Regions from separate parts of the Exiguobacterium sp. UBA6309 genome, predicted to be linked through region 2. Evidence: riboswitches for the same ligand, from Rfam matches in the RefSeq annotation. Region 2 holds a riboswitch; each other region holds the start of a gene.
What was found. Region 2 has a riboswitch for thiamine pyrophosphate ahead of thiT (energy-coupled thiamine transporter ThiT). Riboswitches for the same ligand answer to the same signal wherever they lie in the genome.
Positions count from the first base shown of each region.

Region 1: linked by a shared signal. The riboswitch ahead of thiD (bifunctional hydroxymethylpyrimidine kinase/phosphomethylpyrimidine kinase) and the one ahead of thiT (energy-coupled thiamine transporter ThiT) in region 2 are both predicted to bind thiamine pyrophosphate.
Region 3: linked by a shared signal. The riboswitch ahead of B3M90_RS09730 (ECF transporter S component) and the one ahead of thiT (energy-coupled thiamine transporter ThiT) in region 2 are both predicted to bind thiamine pyrophosphate.

Region 1 is NZ_DJTL01000032.1:77,242-81,465, forward strand. Features, by position in the region: gene B3M90_RS11310 (murein hydrolase activator EnvC family protein) at 1-198, shown strand, start outside; gene B3M90_RS11315 (murein hydrolase activator EnvC family protein) at 401-1,678, shown strand; TPP riboswitch at 1,743-1,853, shown strand; gene thiD (bifunctional hydroxymethylpyrimidine kinase/phosphomethylpyrimidine kinase) at 1,969-2,772, shown strand; gene thiM (hydroxyethylthiazole kinase) at 2,753-3,520, shown strand; gene thiE (thiamine phosphate synthase) at 3,510-4,148, shown strand.
Region 2 is NZ_DJTL01000017.1:117,829-122,052, forward strand. Features, by position in the region: gene pknB (Stk1 family PASTA domain-containing Ser/Thr kinase) at 1-8, shown strand, start outside; gene rsgA (ribosome small subunit-dependent GTPase A) at 34-939, shown strand; gene rpe (ribulose-phosphate 3-epimerase) at 942-1,598, shown strand; TPP riboswitch at 1,621-1,730, shown strand; gene thiT (energy-coupled thiamine transporter ThiT) at 1,790-2,350, shown strand; gene B3M90_RS04910 (thiamine diphosphokinase) at 2,352-2,954, shown strand; gene B3M90_RS04915 (amino acid permease) at 3,010-4,224, opposite strand, start outside.
Region 3 is NZ_DJTL01000027.1:135,398-139,621, forward strand. Features, by position in the region: gene B3M90_RS09720 (energy-coupling factor transporter transmembrane component T family protein) at 1-656, opposite strand, end outside; gene B3M90_RS09725 (ABC transporter ATP-binding protein) at 628-2,157, opposite strand; gene B3M90_RS09730 (ECF transporter S component) at 2,154-2,726, opposite strand; TPP riboswitch at 2,827-2,926, opposite strand; gene B3M90_RS09735 (50S ribosomal protein L25/general stress protein Ctc) at 3,023-3,694, opposite strand; gene B3M90_RS09740 (GNAT family N-acetyltransferase) at 3,986-4,224, opposite strand, start outside.

The DNA.
Region 1 (4,224 bases), on a different contig from region 2:
TACACAACATTGTATGCTCATATGAGCGCACTCAATGCTCACGCAGGTCAACGCGTCAGTCAAGGTGAACAAATCGGTTTACGTGGAAGCACTGGGAATTCAACTGGTCCACACTTACACTTTGAAATCCACGTCGGTGGATACAGCTATAGTGCAACTGGTCCAGCTAGCTCAGTGAACCCAATGACGATGTTTTAAACAGTAAAGAATCGTTGCTTATGCAGCGGTTCTTTTTTTTGCGATTTTCAAAAAATAAATGATTATATTACAAAAAACGTTTTCATTTGAAATGTAAATGAAATTTTTTTGAAACGATTAGGGTGCTATAATCTATTTCAGATATGAGAGAAACTTGAATACTATAATAAAATATGAAAAACATAAGTGAGGAAAACGATATATGCTAAAAAAACTAATTTCTACCATTGTTTTAGGAGCATTACTTATAACAGGAACACAACCAATTGCGGCAGCAACGATCAAAGAAAAAAAGGCTGAAAATGCCGCAGAACAACGTAAATTAGAAAAAGCAATTAAAAAACAAGAGTCGAAAATTTCGAAAGAACAACGTCAAATCAATCGAATCGATGCAGCGATCAACGAAAAGATTTTTCAGATTTCCGAAAAAAATAAACAAATCGAGAAATTGAATTTGCGAATCGATGAATTAAAAGCAGACATCGTTCGCTACGAAGAGATGTTGAAAAAACAAGAAGAACTACTCGGTGATCGTCTACGTGTCTTCCAAGAAAACGATGGAAACTCAATCAAATGGGAAGAAGTCATTTTTGGATCGAAGGATTTAGGCGATTTATTTAGTCGTGTCATGGCAGGGAAAAAAATCGCGGAGCAAGATGATAAAATGATTTCGGATTACATCGCAACCCAACAAAAGCTAGCGGAAGCAAAACAAGCGCTCGTTGAAAAAAAGGCGGAGCAGGTTGAAGAGAAGAAAACATTAATCGAACAAAAAAAAGCGTTGAAAGTTCAAATGAAAGAACGCAGTGCTACGCTTAAAAAATTAAGAAAAGGTAAGACGAAGTTTACGACAGAACTTCTAGACGCGAAAGAACTACAAGCGACACTTGAAGCTCAAGAACGTGCGATTGCGGCAGCGAAGGCAGCAGCTAAAGTGGCGGCTGAAAGAGCAGCAGCCGAGAAAGCAGCAGCTGAAAAAGCCGCTAAAGCGAATGCTCAAGCAGCAAAACAAGCAGGTAAGAGTTCAGAATCACCTACTTCAGTTGCTTCACCCGTTGTTTCGAGCGGTGGGAAATTCGTTCGTCCATCTTCTGGTGGCGTATCACAAGGGTTTGGACCAGCAAGCGGTGCGAACGGCTATACGTTCCATAATGGTGTCGATTTCAGTGGTTCGGTCGGCTCACCAATCGTCGCAGCAGCAGCTGGAACGGTCATTACAGCTTCAGGTGGTGGGCCTTATGGAAATCACGTCATGATTTCTCACTTCCTTGACGGGAAAGTCTATACGACAGTCTACGCTCATATGAGTTCGTTATCTGTTCATGCAGGACAAACAGTTTCTCAAGGTCAGCAAGTTGGAACACTTGGTAGTACTGGGAATTCAACAGGACCACACTTGCATTTCGAACTACATGTCGGAGGCTATCAGTACAGTGCCTCTTCTCCTCTGAATGCAGTTAATCCATTAGCATATCTATAATTCAAAACGAGCTTCGGCTCGTTTTTTTCTTGCCGCTATGCTACAGTTAAGGCGAAATGAATACTTGAGCAACTAGGGGAGCTGGAGGAATCCGGCTGAGAGGAAAACCAATCTGTTTTCGACCCTATTACCTGAACTGGATAATACCAGCGTAGGAAAGTTGAGCCGAACGGATACCGAAGTGGTTGGATAACGATTTCGTATAGCGTCGACTGCTTTTTTACAGCGGTCGACGCTTTTTTTGTCGGTAACAACTCCCTTACATTGCTCGATGGAAAGGTGAGAAAAATATGAAACATGTATTGACGATTGCGGGATCTGACTCCGGTGGTGGAGCTGGAATTCAGGCAGATTTAAAGACATTTTCGGCATTGGGCGTTTATGGGATGAGTGTTTTGACAGCGGTAACGGCTCAAAATACACTGGGCGTTCAAGCAGTAGAAGAGTTATCATCGGAAATCGTTGATGCCCAATTAGCTTCAATCTTTTCAGATATTCGTGTGGATGCTATCAAAATCGGTATGGTCTCGAATGCACAAACGATTCACGTCATTGCAACACATCTTCGCAAACAGACAGTTCCAATCATACTAGACCCTGTCATGGTCGCAAAAGGCGGGCATGCCCTATTGCGGACGGAGGCAGAGGAAGCACTAATCGCGGAGTTACTGCCACTTGCGACACTCGTCACACCAAATTTACCGGAAGCAGAGCGCTTAACAGGGCAATCAGTTACTAATTTAGAGGAGATGCGACTGGCGATGCATCAGTTGGCTATGGAGACTGGAGCTGTCTTGCTAAAAGGTGGACATCTACCGGGAGCTGCCACGGATTTATTATGGGACGGGCAAGAAGAATACCGTTTCACATCAGATCGGTTAGATAATCAACATACTCACGGAACAGGCTGTACCTTATCTGCAGCGATTGCGGCACGGATGGCACTTGGAGAAGCTTTAACGGACAGTGTACGTCAGGCCAAGAAGTATGTTACAGAGGCGATTCGTCATGGATTTGCTCTCGGACAAGGGATTGGACCGACACATCATTTTCATTCACTTTGGAGGGATTCACATGTTTACGACCATTCTTAAACACAAACCACTCATTCATCATTTGACGAACACAGTCACGATCAATGATTGCGCCAATGTCACACTTGCCGTTGGCGCATCTCCAGTCATGGCGGAGGATATTCGCGAAGTGGAAGAGATGGTTCGACGCGCGCAAGCTCTTGTCTTGAACATTGGAACAATTGATGCAGACATGCAAGCAGCTCAACGACTCGCCGCAAGCGAAGCGAGACGCTTGAACGTTCCGATCATCCTTGATCCAGTTGGAGCGGGAGCCACATCATTGCGTACGTCCTTTTCAAAAGAATTGAGTAGACTCGGATGTACGGTCGTTAAAGGAAATGCTTCAGAAATCAAGACATTGCTTGGGGAGAATGGACGAACAAAAGGAGTCGATGCTGCTAGTGATGAGATCATGGATCGAGAAATCATTCGTGCATTCGCTCGTAAACAAAAGTCCGTCATTGTCGTCACAGGTCCAATCGACTACATCACGGATGGCATGCGCGAAGTGGAACTACAAGTAGGTACGCCGCGTCTCGGAGACGTCACAGGTACGGGGTGTATGACAGCTTCTTTGATTGCGAGTTTTCTTGGTGCAGGATATTCTGCATTTGAGGCAGCAGTCCACGGAACATTTATCATGGGAAAAGCAGGAGAACAGGCAGCATCAGAAAAAGGTCTAGGTAATTTCAAACGAGAGTTGTTCAATGCAATCAGTCTGATGACGGAGCAAGATTTGATGGAGGTGGTAGAACATGTCAATTGATTATTCCATTTATGCGGTGACAGATCGTCGATATCATCCGGGAGTTGCAATCGAAACGGTGGTTGAAGAAGCGATTTTAGGTGGTGCAACGATTATACAATTACGGGAAAAAACAGCGCAGGGAAAGGAATTCTTCGAACAGGCAGTCCGGTTAAAGAGACTGACGGATCGTCATGATGTTCCTTTGATTATCAATGACCGAATTGATATTGCGTTACTTGTCGGAGCTGGTTTGCATATCGGACAAGAAGATATTCCTCTAACCGCAGCGCGACGTCTCTTACCGAACACTGTGATCGGCGTATCGGTAGCAACCGTCGCGCAAGCGATTGAAGCAGAACGAGATGGAGCATCTTATTTAGGTGTAGGTTCTCTATTTGCGACGTCATCGAAAGCAGACGCCGACTCGATGTCACACACGATGCTTCAAGCGATTCGCGAAGCCGTGTGCTTACCTTTAATCGGCATTGGCGGAATTACGGCAACGAATGTCGCTTCTCTTCCTATCCCATTAGAAGGATATGCGGTCATCTCGGAAATTTTTGCTAAAGAAGATCGACGGCGTGCTGCACAACATATGACAGATGCTGTACGGGAATGGCATCAATCTCTTCAGAACAGGGTATAATCCGTTCAGAGGTGATTGTATTGAAATGGCAGACGATCCGTTTTCGGGGCTATTGGATCCGGTATCGATTGGAACC
Region 2 (4,224 bases):
CACAGTGAATGTGATGAAAAAGGAGTGCATAGGATGACGGAACAACGCATCGAAGAGAATCGAGAAGGAACGATCATACGCCTGCAGGGTGGCTTTTATGATGTCATGACACCAGAAGGAGAGGTCCGTTCACGGGCAAGAGGGAATTTCCGAAAACGCGGCATCAGTCCAGTCGTTGGAGACGAAGTCGTTCTTCATATCGAAAGTGAGACCGGGTATATTCTCGAAGTGAAGGAGCGGGACAACTTTTTAGTACGCCCGCCTGTCGCGAATATCGATCAAGCGTTGCTTGTCGTCTCGGCTGCAGAACCTGATTTTTCAGCGCACTTGCTCGATCGTTTCCTCGTCTTGATCGAAGCGAAGGAAATCCAACCCGTCATCCTGTTAACGAAGATGGACTTGCTTGATGATGTCAAAGGTCCTGCAGTTAGAAAGGCAATTGCCGCTTACCGGAAGATTGGATATACGGTCATCGAGACATCCAGTGAGACGTTGTCGGGTGTTGAGCAAGTCCGTCCGTTACTGGCCGGGAAAACGAGTGTTCTTGCCGGACAATCTGGAGTTGGGAAAAGTTCGCTCTTGAACGCACTTGAACCAACACTCGACTTAGAGACGAGTGCGATTTCGAAATCACTCGGACGTGGGCGGCATACGACACGACACGTCACGTTGATGCCACTTGCCGAAGGCTTGATTGCTGATACACCAGGTTTCTCGAACCTTGATTTTCCATATGATATGGAAATCGAGGATGTACGGTGGAGTTTTCCTGAATTCGTGGCTGTACAGGACGAATGTAAGTATCGAGGATGTTTGCACTTGAATGAACCCGGATGTGCTGTCAAGGAAGCCGTCGAAGCACAAGAAATCATGTCCTCTCGTTATGAGAACTATGGTATGTTTATAGACGAAATCAAGAATCGAGCCCGGAGGTATTGAAGATGATTAAAATTGCACCATCTATCTTATCAGCAGATTTTGCGAATCTTGAGCGTGATGTCAAAGCAGTCGAGGCAGCAGGCGCGGACTATATCCATTTCGATGTCATGGATGGTCAGTTCGTACCGAATATCTCGTTTGGACTACCTGTGCTCAGCAGTTTACGTCAAAAGACGGATATGGTCCTTGATGTCCATTTAATGATTGACCAGCCAGAACGTTTCGTTGAAGATTTCGTTAAGGCAGGGGCAGATATCGTGACGTTCCACGTCGAAGCGACGAACCACGTCCACCGTGTTTTACAACAAATCAAGCTATCCGGTGCAAAAGCAGGGGTCGTCTTGAATCCTCACACGCCATTATCGACGATTGAACACGTCCTTGAGGATGTCGATATGGTCTTATTGATGACGGTCAATCCGGGCTTTGGTGGACAAGCCTTCATCGAGAATGTCATGCCAAAACTCGCATCACTTGCACAAATGAAAGCAGATCGTGATCTGACATTTGAAATCGAGATTGATGGTGGCGTCAACCCGGAAACAGCAAAACTTTGCATCGAAAACGGCGCGAACGTTCTTGTCGCGGGATCAGCAATCTACAATGCACCAGATTATGCGGAAGCGATCACTAGCATTCGTCAAGGGGCTGCCGTATAATAAGAACGAGAAAACGAAATATGATGACCGCAAGGGGTGTCGCTTGAAAAGCGGCTGAGAGGAGTCTTTTAGACTTTAACCCTTCGAACCTGTTCCGTTCAAACGGACGTAGGGATGTGGCGCACGCAGGCAGTACGGCGTTCGTCGTATTGCCTTTTTGCGTCCTCTCGTACAATGAAGGAGGAAATAGCATGAAACGGTTACAAATGATGATGGAAATTGCCATCTTCGCAAGTCTCGGGGTCGTCTTTGATTTACTGATTCCATTTAAAATGCCACAAGGCGGTTCAATCAGCTTAGCGATGTTACCGATCTTTGTCATGGCATTTCGCCACGGTGTCATCGGAGGTGTCGTCACAGGAGCGCTTGTTGGTACGATCCAACTGATGTTCGCCCCACAAGTCTTGACGATCGTCCAACCATTACTCGATTACACGATTGCATACGGTGTCGTCGGACTGAGCGGTCTGTTCGCCCGTCAGGTTAGACAAACTGCACGTAACGGACAAAAGAAACGTTTGATGGCGTTCGTTCTCCTTGCAACACTATTAGGCGCAGGACTCCGTTATATCTGTCATGTCATCAGCGGAATCGTGTTCTTCGCGAAATATGCAGAAGGTCCAGTCGTGCCATATTCATTAGTTTATAACGCGACATACATGGTACCATCTTATGTTTTATGCGGTGTCGTCGCGGGTCTCCTCTTTACAACTGCGCCACGTTTACTACGTTATTCAGCACGAGGCGTCTGAGATGCGGGCGATTCTCGTGTGCGCCGGTCCTCAAGAAGAAGTGCCTGATTTGCGGATGCTTTGTCAGTCTAGTGATTTCATCATTGGTGTCGATGGTGGTGTTCAGACTATTGAATTGTTTGGGCTGACATGCGACATGACGATCGGTGATTTTGATTCGCTTGGTTACGTACCTGAAGGAGCAATCGTTCATCCGGCTGAGAAAGATGAGACGGATCTCGAACTCGCCCTTCGTACAGTATCAGAGATGAAACGATTTGATGATACTATCATCGTCGGAGCAACAGGTGGACGACTCGACATGACCGTTCAAAATGTGTATTTATTGAAGCAATACCCTGAAGCGCGACTCGTCACGAAACGGGAAGAGGTGCGATATTTGGCAGTAGGATCGTATGCAGTCGAAGCCGAAATCTATCATTATCTTTCTTTCATTCCACTTGTGCCGTCAATCTTGAGTTTAGCTGGAGTCAAATATCCACTTGATATGCATCCTGTTCCGGTCGGAGGTTCCTTGACCGTCAGTAATGAATGGAGTACGTCAGAAGCGACAGTAGAGCTCCATCAAGGAGAACTATTGATGATGCGAACACTTAAGGAATAGAACAAGCATATGAAAAAAGGCCGTGGATGATACCGCGGCCTCTTTTCATATGGCATTATTCTTCGAGTTGGGAAGGGGCGACTCGAATGTCACTTTGAGCCGATAGGTGTTTTCCTTTAACGAACAGATGATAGCTTCCCCACATGACGAGGAAAAATGGAACACCGATGTATAAAGCAATTCGTTGATCCGCTTGAAACGCAAGACTGAAAAGGACAACGACATTAAGTGTCAACGATATCAACGGTAATGCTGGATAGAATGGCGTCTTGAACTTTAGTTCGGATAGATCATGTCCGTTTCGGATGAACTGACGGCGGAACGCAAGTTGCGAAGCGGAAATTGAAATCCAACCGACTTGAGCACCGAGTCCAGCTAAAGACAAGAGCCAGATAAAGACGGTATCCTCTGCGAAAAAAGCTGTCAGAAGAGATAACATCGCAAACATCATCGTAAAGAGTAAAGCGCGCATCGGCACACCACGGGCATTAACATAAGATAATTTCTTTGAAATCATCCCTTCTTGTGCCATTGCCCATAACATTCGGGTCGCGGCATACAATCCCGAGTTCCCGACGGATAATAGTGCTGTCAAGACGACGATGTTCATCAAGTCAGCGGCATACGGGATGCCGATCGCATCAAAGACCATGATGAATGGACTACTGACTCCGCCAGCCGTCTCATACGGAATCAATGCACCGACGATCGTGATCGATAAGACAAAGAAAATGAACGTGCGCCAAACTGTATTCCGGATAGCTTTTGGAATCGATTTTTCAGGCTTATCGGACTCCCCAGCCGCGACACCGATCAATTCGGTCCCCTGAAAAGCAAAGTTGACAGCAATCATCGTCGTCAAGACACCGAGAATTCCGTTCGGAAACCAACCGCTTGCCGTGAAGTTTGCAAACAATGAGGATGGACGATCTGCTTCCATCGGTAACCAGCCAAACCAAGCTGCGCCACCAAGAATGATGAAGAAAAGAATGGCGAGTACCTTTAAACTTGAGAACCAGAATTCCGCTTCCCCGAACGCTTTGGCGGAGACGGCGTTTAAACCGAATAACAAGACCGTAAAGACGGTACACCAGACAACGACCGGCACATTCGGAAACCAACGGTCCATCAAACTACCTGCAGCTGTGATTTCAAGTGCGACCGTCACAGCCCAGCCGAGCCAGTAAATCCAACCGACGGCAAAGCCGACCCCTGGTCCGATAAAGCGGGTCGTATAGGTCTGAAATGACCCCGAGACCGGCAGATAGAC
Region 3 (4,224 bases), on a different contig from region 2:
ACGACCGGTACCTCGTAATACGTTCGCTCTGCTGAAAAGTGACGGGCTTCGAGAGCAATCGCCATCCGTTCTGCCCGCTGGATCGACCGTGAGAAGAGCGGTAAGCCAATTGAAAGAAATCCATCACCAGGAAAGCGACTGTGCACATTGCGAATCATCCGGACTTGCCGCAAAACGCGGACTTCTTCGACCAGTTGCGGCAGAAAGCGAATCCCGGCAAGGAATCCGTAAGCAAAGCGGGGCGATAACTTCGCCTGATGGATCAAGCTCATTACGAAACGGGTCGCATCGGTCGTCGTGACGAAAGCGAGGCTCAGGCAGACGAACGTGGCCATCCGCAAGGCAAGTAACCAGCCGTGCGCGACGCTTTCCGACGTGACATGAAACCAACCGAACGACCAAAGAGTATTCGTTCCTTTGCCGAAAGCCGCCATCATCCAGAACGTCAATAAGAATAATAGACTATACGGCGCAAGTCGCTTCAAGAAATCAAAAGGACCCCATCCGGAGAGGAGTAGCAGTGCGATAGCAAAACTCAGGAATACTAACGTTTTGACCCAGTCATTCGTTGCAATCAAGGCAAACATGATCAAAAACAATCCGCTTCCCTTAATGACGGGATTGAGTTCAGCGAACGGGGACACGTTCGTTTGCATCACGTTTCACCTCCTGGAATTGGTACGAAAGTGGACGTTGTAGCTGACAGCGCTCGAGTAATGGAACGTCAGCGAATAACTCGCTTGGGCGACCGTCAAAAGCAATCCGTCCTTGCTCCATGACGAGGACACGATCCGCATACCGGGCGACGAGCTCCATATCATGCGTCGCCATGACGAGTGTCGTACCGTTCTGTTGTTCCATCTGTAACTGTTCCATTAAGCGTCGTGTCGTCAATCCATCTTGTCCGAAGGTCGGTTCATCGAGCAACAACAAGTCTTTCGTTTGTCCGAGCATCGTTGCGACGCTGAGCCGTCGTTGTTGCCCCGTACTAAGAGCAAGTGGTGACTGCTGTTTGACAGATGTCAGTTCCAGCCGTTCAAGCAACGCCGCGCGCTTAACATTCGTCGCTGCCCGGTGACTCCAGTCGATTTCCGCTTCGACCGTCAGCTTAAGAAACTGCAGATCCGGTTGTTGAAAGACATAGCCAACGTGCTCATAAAAGCGACGCCGGGAGTAACGATGAACCGGACGCCCCTGGAGCTGATACGTTCCACGATTGGGAAGCAACCGCCCGAGTGTCGCAAGCAATGTACTTTTCCCGGATCCATTTGCCCCAAGCAGCATCACCCATTCTCCTGTCTGCATGGAAAATGTCGCATCGGTCAACGGATATGGTGCTTTCGTCGATAATGCAGCGACGTGTAACAAAGAGCGCCCAGCTGTAGCGACAGCGGAAGGCACCTGAAGTCGCGCCGCTTGCGGTCCATCTATGGGTAACGTCTCTAACGTATACGGATACAAAGAGGGAACGGCAATACCTTTCGTTTGAAGCTCTTTGTAATCCTGCGGGAACAGATCCCGTGGATCCGCCGTCGCAGTAATCGATCCGTCCTCAAGTAAGACGACTTGGTCGACGTACGGCAAACAGACATCAAGTTGGTGTTCGATCAAGACGATTGTTAAATCGTGTTCTTTTTGAATCCGAAAAATCAACGCCATCAGCTCATGTTGTCCGATTGGATCAATCTGAGCCGTTGGTTCATCGAGTAATAAGATCGTCGGCTCAAGTGCTAGGACCGCTGCGAGCGCGAGACGCTGTTTCATTCCTCCGGATAGACTCGCGATCGGTGTCGAGAAGGGGAGAGGGAGACCGACGAGTGCGAGTAAGCGTTCAATTCGTTCATCCATCTCCACGCGTGGAATCGAGCGATTTTCTAAACTAAAAGCGATTTCCCGTCCGATCGTCTCCATACAAAACTGTTCTTCTGGATTTTGGAACAGCACTCCGACCGAACCAGAGCGGGTAACAGTTCCAGTCTGTTCGACTTCAATCGTTTCCGGTGTCAGTCCGGCAAGGGCATGAAGTAATGTCGTCTTGCCACTCCCACTGCGACCAAGCAAAAGGGTCGTCCCGTACTCGATCGTCAGCGATACATGATCGAGCACCGATTTTATCTGACCCGGATAGCGGATGCTGAGGTCGTCGACAGTAATCATGCGACGTTCCGTTTCGCTCGTCCTGCCGCAAACCCGTTCAAGACACCGGTCGCAACAAGGCGACGGACGAGAATGGCTGCAAGCAAGCCACCGAGTAATGCGCCGCTGATCAATTGTAAGCCAGTTGTCGCAAGCAACGTCGTCGTTGTGTAGTAACCGAATCCGTTCGCGATTAGACTATAAACGATGCTACCAATCGCGGCTCCGACACCCGATAACATCAAGGTCCATGTGTCATAACGACGGTAACGCGTCATCGCGAAGACGAGTTCCGCACCAAGTCCTTGGCAGACTCCGATCAGAAGAGCGGATAAACCAAAATGACTACCTGTGAACAGTTCGACGGCTGCCGCGACGACTTCCGCAATTAAAGCGGCACCTGGCTTTTGAATGATTGCTGCGACGAGCGGACTCGCAATGATCCAGATGCCAAACATCCAGTTGGCACCGACAGGACCGAAGATCGCTGAGATCGGTAACCAGAGTGTTGACCAACCAAGATAGATGACGCCGCAAGCGACGGCGAGCATCATCATGACCATGATTTCTTTCATCTTCCAGTGTTGCATTAGATACGTCCTCCTTTGAATGGGGGAGACGCCAAAAAAGACCGCCCTCCGTAAAAAAGAGAGCGGTCCTCAGAAAAACTGCGCGCAGCAGGAGTCATTGGATGTGATCGCTCCACTTTCCTACGCTAGTATGAACTAGATCAGGTTCGAAGGGTCCGAAGTGAATCGTCTCAGCCAATTGGGCTCCCCTAGTGGATATGGTAATAGGTGATACGCTGTTCACTTTAGGCAATCCAGCGTCTGTTGTCAAGACACAAAAAAAACGATACGCCGCAAAGGGCGTATCGTTAAACGACTTATTTATTGTCTTCGTTCTCTTCAGCTGTTTCTTCTGAAGACGTTTCTGTTGCTTCCGCTTCGTTGTCTTCGCCAGCTTCTGCTTGTGCCTCTGCTTCTTCGATTTCTTCAAGATCCTGCTCGAGTGTCGATTCGACGACAGCTGCGACTTGAATATCGCCTTCTGTAACGATGCGGAAATCTTTTTGTTCTGGAAGATCGGCTACAGAAATCGAATCGCCGATTTCGAGGTTCGTGACGTCGACTTCGACGTTCTCTGGTAATTTATCTGGTGTAGCGGCGACTGTTACTTTAAAGAGTGTTTGTGATAGGAAACCACCAACTTTTGCACCGGCTGCTTCGCCAACAAGTACAACGTCTGCTTCGACTTCTGTTTCTTCATCCATTTTCACGGCGATGAATTCAACGTGATCGACTGTTGGTGTGAAGACATCCATATCACGGCGATTGATCAAGACGTTAATATTTTTACCGTCGAGTTTGAGTGAAATCAAGACGTTTTCACCGTTTTCTCGGACGATTTTAAGCAATTCTTTTTCTTCAAATGCGATTGGTGTACTTTCCACTTTGTAACCATACACGACGCCAAGAGCTTTTCCTTCATGACGCAATTGTTTACGGAGTGAGCGTGGACGTACCTCGCGTTTTTCGGCTGTTAAATTAACTGACATGTTCATTTCCCCCTTGAATTTGGTATAGCCCTCAAAAGGTAATGAATGTAGGAGCAGGACGAATCCTGAACAATATGAATCATGCTAAGACAATCGGTTTCAGACTCTCATGAATCTGACGCTTTCGTGACTTTGCATTTCTCTCCCAGGTCATTACGCTGATATTGAGAAACATGTGTGAGTAAGTCACCGGTTTGATGCGGTGCTAATGAGTTTATACCCCTGTGTTTTAAATCCATAAACCTCTTTTTTTATCTTTTTGAAGTCGAAAGACCTCCAAACCGCTTGAAATCAGGGGTTGAGAGGTCTTTCGTTTTTTTCATTCTTTATGATGATTCGTTGATTTTCACGAACTAAAACACGAACGAGACGCTCAATTTGCCGCATCGTCGTCTGTCCCATCGTCGAAATTTGCAGCCACTGATTGTAAACGAGATAGTCGCTTTCGTACTGGACGTGATACCCCTGAATGCGCAGAGCGTCGCCTAAATCAGTTGCGGACGGATGAACGATCGTCAGTATTCCCGGCG